Regions from separate parts of the Mesorhizobium sp. f-mel genome, predicted to be linked through region 2. Evidence: riboswitches for the same ligand, from Rfam matches in the RefSeq annotation. Region 2 holds a riboswitch; the other holds the start of a gene.

Region 1 (2,199 bases), on a different contig from region 2:
AGCGGCGCGCGGGTGGCACGATACTGCCCGGCCGGATCGATGCGGAACCTGCTCGGCAAGCCCGCCGCCTCGCATTTCGCCCAGTGCATGAGCATCTCCGGATCGCTATCGGCGCCCTGCACGCCAGTCACGGTCGGCGCTTCCGGGAATGTCTTGCACAGTTCCGGATGGTTGCCGGCGCAATGGTAGCACTCGCGGTTGTTTTCCCAGACGAGCTTCCAGTTGCCCTTCTCGACGATGGTCGATTCGAAGGCGATTTTTGCGTCGCGCAGCCGGTGCGGCAGGAGGTAAGGCTCGATCATGGCGCGCATCGGCGCGAAATCGGCGGGCTTCTTGGCCAGGCAGATGAAGATGTAGCCGCCAACGCTTTCGCAAGCCACCGGCTTCAGGCTGAACTGGCTCTTGTCGAAGCCGTCCGCCATCTGCCTTGCGAACAAAAGCCGGCCATCCAGCTCGTAGGTCCACTGGTGATAGGGGCAGACAAGCTTCGCCGCCGTGCCTCTGTCGGCGTTGCAGACGCGGCTCCCGCGATGCCGGCAGGAATTGTGGAAGGCATTGATCCTGCCTTGCTGGTCGCGGACCAGCACGACCGGATAGTCGCCGACCTGGGCAGTGATGTAGCTGCCCGGCTTCGGCAACTCGCAATCGTGGCCGATGAACAGCCAGTCGCGATACCAGATCAGCTCCATGTCGAGCTTGAAGAAATCGGCATCAGTATAGAAGGGCTGCTCGAGCGAATAGCCTGCCCTGCGGCCGTGCAAGAGCCTCAGCATGTCGTTGCGCGCATCCATGTCCTGTTCCTTATAACCGTCGCATCGGCCCGAAATCGGAATCGATTTCGGAAAGCACGATGCGCAATTCAAAGTCTTCGAGCGTGTTTTGTGCGTCCAAATGGACGCACGTCGCTCCAAAGACTGAACTGGTGGTGATGGAGGAAGGATCGCTCGCAGGCCGGCGGACAGGCCAGACATGCATCATCCACCTCTTGACCGCCCACCGCGATCAGTCGTGTCTAGAAATCTCGGGCTGGTTTCCGGGCTCTGGAGTGTCCTTGCGGACTCATCGCGACACCTTCCCAGGCTTGTGGCCCAGTGGTCTCCCGTTGCGACTTGAACTCCACCACCGTTGCGGGGGCAGCGCCGGGTTCTGACCGGCTTCCCAATTCTCCGCTTCGTCGTCACCAAGCGGCACCTGAGTTGGCGTGATCTAATCATGACGGATGGCTGACTGTCGGCATGAAAGCGACATCGTATCCATGCGGCGCGACACGGCGGCGAAACCCTGTGGGCCGGGATTTGAGGGGGATGAATTTGCACCCGGCTGCGAGCGCTGCCGGTTCTGAAGGCACGCCGGATTTAACCATTGCAGGGCGCCTAAATGGTTAACGATTCGACAACAACTCAGCACCGGCTTTTAAGCCGCATCTAAAATCGAACCGAACGGTTCGTTTCTGTTGACAATGCGTGCATGACGCTGTGAACGCAGGTCGGGCAATTCGTCAAATGGTCGAATGGCGCCTTTGGCATAAACCTCTGAAACAAAAAATAAAATAACCCTACTGGAAGCATCTGGTACAATTTCAAGGTGTAGATTCTTGGTCCACACGGAACAACTTAGTGATTGGAATCCGCCGAACAACCTTCCCACATCGGGGCTGTCCGACGCGAATTCCTCCCAAGACACGCCGCTAGACGGACGGAAAATTAAGATACTGGAGTACCAAAAATGAAAAAGATTGCTCTTACTGCCGTCGCCGTTCTGGCCATCACCGGCAGCGCCTTTGCTGGCAGCGACCATTATGGGTCCAACGGCGCCAACCAGCCGGCCGCTGCGGTCGACAACAGCTCGTATACGGCTTCCATTCAGAAGCCGGCTCACGCTGAAAAGCCCGTTGTCCAGGGCGCCGACCGCAACCTTTTCGGCAACAATTAACAGCTGATCCCAAACAGCAGAGCGGCGTTGTCTTTCATAAAGACCGCGGCCGCCGCGCTGAGGGGATACGACAATTCAGGAGTACTAGAAATGAAGAAGATCATTCTTGCCGCCGCCGCCATTCTGGCCGTCTCCGGCAGCGCTTTTGCCGGCAGCGACAATTTTGGATCGAACGGCGCCAACCAGCCGGCCGCTGCGGTCGACAACAGCTCGTACACGGCTTCGATTCAGAATTCGGCTTCGGCGCAGAAGCCGCTTCCGGCTGAC
Region 2 (2,199 bases):
AGTGCCGTCTGCATGAAGGAAAAAATCTCGCTCGCCATGGCCCGGCGCATCGCGCTTGCCGCACAGGGGTTTGCCGATCCTCGCCCTAACAGCACGCCTGATCGCCGCCATCTGGCCCGCGTCCTTGCCCGCACCGGCCTGCTGCAGATCGATTCCGTCAGTGCGGTGGTGCGTGCTCACTATATGCCGCTCTATTCGCGGCTTGGCCCCTACCCGCTTGCGCTGCTCGACAACGCCGCCGTGACGCGCAAGCGCAAAGTCTTCGAATATTGGGCGCATGAAGCCTCCTTTCTGCCGGTCGAGACCTATCCACTGATGCGCTGGCGCATGGAGCGGGCCGAGCGCGGCGAGGAAATGTATAACGGGCTGGCCAAGTGGGGCCGCGAACGCGCCGCCTACATTGAAGACATCTATCGCGAGGTCGTTCAACGCGGCCCGATCGCCGCTTCCGCCCTGGAAGGCCAGAAAGGCTCGGGCGGCTGGTGGGGCTGGAGCGATGCCAAGCACGCTTTCGAATGGCTGTTCTGGGCCGGCCGCATCACCACGGCGTCGCGTCGTGGCTTCGAGCGGCTCTACGATCTGCCGGAGCGCGTGCTGCCGCCTGCGATACTTGCCCTGCCAGTGCCCTCCCCTGAGGATGCGCACCGCGAATTGCTGCGCATTTCCGCCCGCGCCCACGGGGTCGCGACGGCGGGCGACCTGCGCGATTATTTCCGCCTCTCTCCAGCCGACATCAAGGGCCGGATTGAGGAACTAGTCGACGCCGGCGATCTTTTGCCCGTACGCGTCGAAGGCTGGGACAAGCCTGCCTATCTTTACAAGGACGCCCGTTTTCCGCGCAAGATCAAGGCGCGTGCGCTGCTCGCTCCGTTCGATCCCGTCGTCTTCGAGCGGGCGCGCACGGAAAGACTGTTCGACTTCCGCTATCGCATCGAGATCTACACCCCCGTCGAAAAGCGCCAGTACGGCTATTATGTGCTGCCGTTCCTGCTCGGCGAAAGGATCGTGGCGCGCATCGACCTCAAGGCCGACCGCCCCGCCGGCGTGCTGCGCGTCCATGCCGCCTATGCCGAGCCCGGCGCCCCGCCGAAAACCGCCGCCGAACTCTTCGAGGAGTTGAAGGTGATGCAGGGTTGGCTGGGATTGGAGCGCATCGACGTGACTCCGGCCGGCGACCTGGGTTCGGCTCTCGCCAACATTGCCGCATCGTAGACGTGCGTTGACACGACTGCCTGCACAGGCCTAAATCCAATCCAGACGGTCTCCTCTCGGCAAAGGGAGGAGCCAAGAGGGAATGCGGTGCGAAATTCCGATTTCAAATCCGCGGCTGTCCCCGCAACTGTAAGCGACGAGCCAAGGCCGAAAACCACTGGGACGGTCCCGGGAAGGCGGCACCAAGGCGATGACGCGCGAGCCAGGAGACCTGCCGTCTAGGACAAAAGAATCCGATCGCCTGGCGGGTTTTCCGGGCAAGGAGCCTGATTTGGAACGCGACAGCAGTTTTTCGGCTGAGACAGCGGACGTATTGCCCGATAGTGATCCCCTGGCCGGCATCACGGTGATTGTCTGCGCCTCCTGCCGTGACGAGACCGGCTCCGACGCCCATCCCCGCGCCGGCGAATTGTTGGCCGAAGACACGCGCCGCGCCGCCTCCGGCGAAAATATCCGTATCCGCAGCGTCGAATGCCTCGGCAACTGCAAGCGCCGGCTGAGCGCCGCGATCCTGCGCGACGGCTGCTGGAGCTACGTCTTCGGCGACCTGACCACGACAAGCGGCGCCGATCTCGTCGCTGGCGCAAAGCTCTTCGCCACCTCGACGGACGGCCTCATTCCGTGGCGCGGCCGCCCCGATTGCCTGAAGCGCGGCCTCATCGCCCGCATCCCTCCCCTCGACCTTTTGAAGGATCAGATATGACCGCTTCCGTCTCCCGCGTGCCCTGCACCGTCGTCACCGGCTTCCTCGGCGCCGGCAAGACGACGCTGATCCGCCATCTGCTCGAAAACGCCGGGGGCAAGCGGCTGGCCATCATCGTCAACGAGTTCGGCGACATCGGCATCGACGGCGAGATCCTCAAGGGATGCGGCATCGACACCTGCCCCGAGGAAAATATCGTCGAGCTGGCCAATGGCTGCATCTGCTGCACCGTCGCCGACGATTTCGTCCCGGCGCTCGACCAGATCCTGTCGCTGACGCCGAAG

The links. A riboswitch is a leader RNA that binds a small molecule or an ion and turns the genes downstream of it on or off. The one in region 2 is predicted to bind cobalamin.
Region 1: it holds a riboswitch for cobalamin, as region 2 does, so the genes downstream of both, ACWUKX_RS18230 (aromatic ring-hydroxylating oxygenase subunit alpha) here and ACWUKX_RS05135 (DUF1636 family protein) in region 2, are expected to answer to the same signal.

The regions. Positions count from the first base shown of each region.
Region 1 is NZ_JBSPTO010000014.1:73,934-76,132, reverse strand. Features, by position in the region: gene ACWUKX_RS18230 (aromatic ring-hydroxylating oxygenase subunit alpha) at 1-791, opposite strand, end outside; cobalamin riboswitch at 1,008-1,210, opposite strand; gene ACWUKX_RS18225 (DUF680 domain-containing protein) at 1,726-1,932, shown strand; gene ACWUKX_RS18220 (DUF680 domain-containing protein) at 2,023-2,199, shown strand, end outside.
Region 2 is NZ_JBSPTO010000002.1:224,634-226,832, forward strand. Features, by position in the region: gene ACWUKX_RS05130 (winged helix-turn-helix domain-containing protein) at 13-1,212, shown strand; cobalamin riboswitch at 1,242-1,445, shown strand; gene ACWUKX_RS05135 (DUF1636 family protein) at 1,484-1,915, shown strand; gene cobW (cobalamin biosynthesis protein CobW) at 1,912-2,199, shown strand, end outside.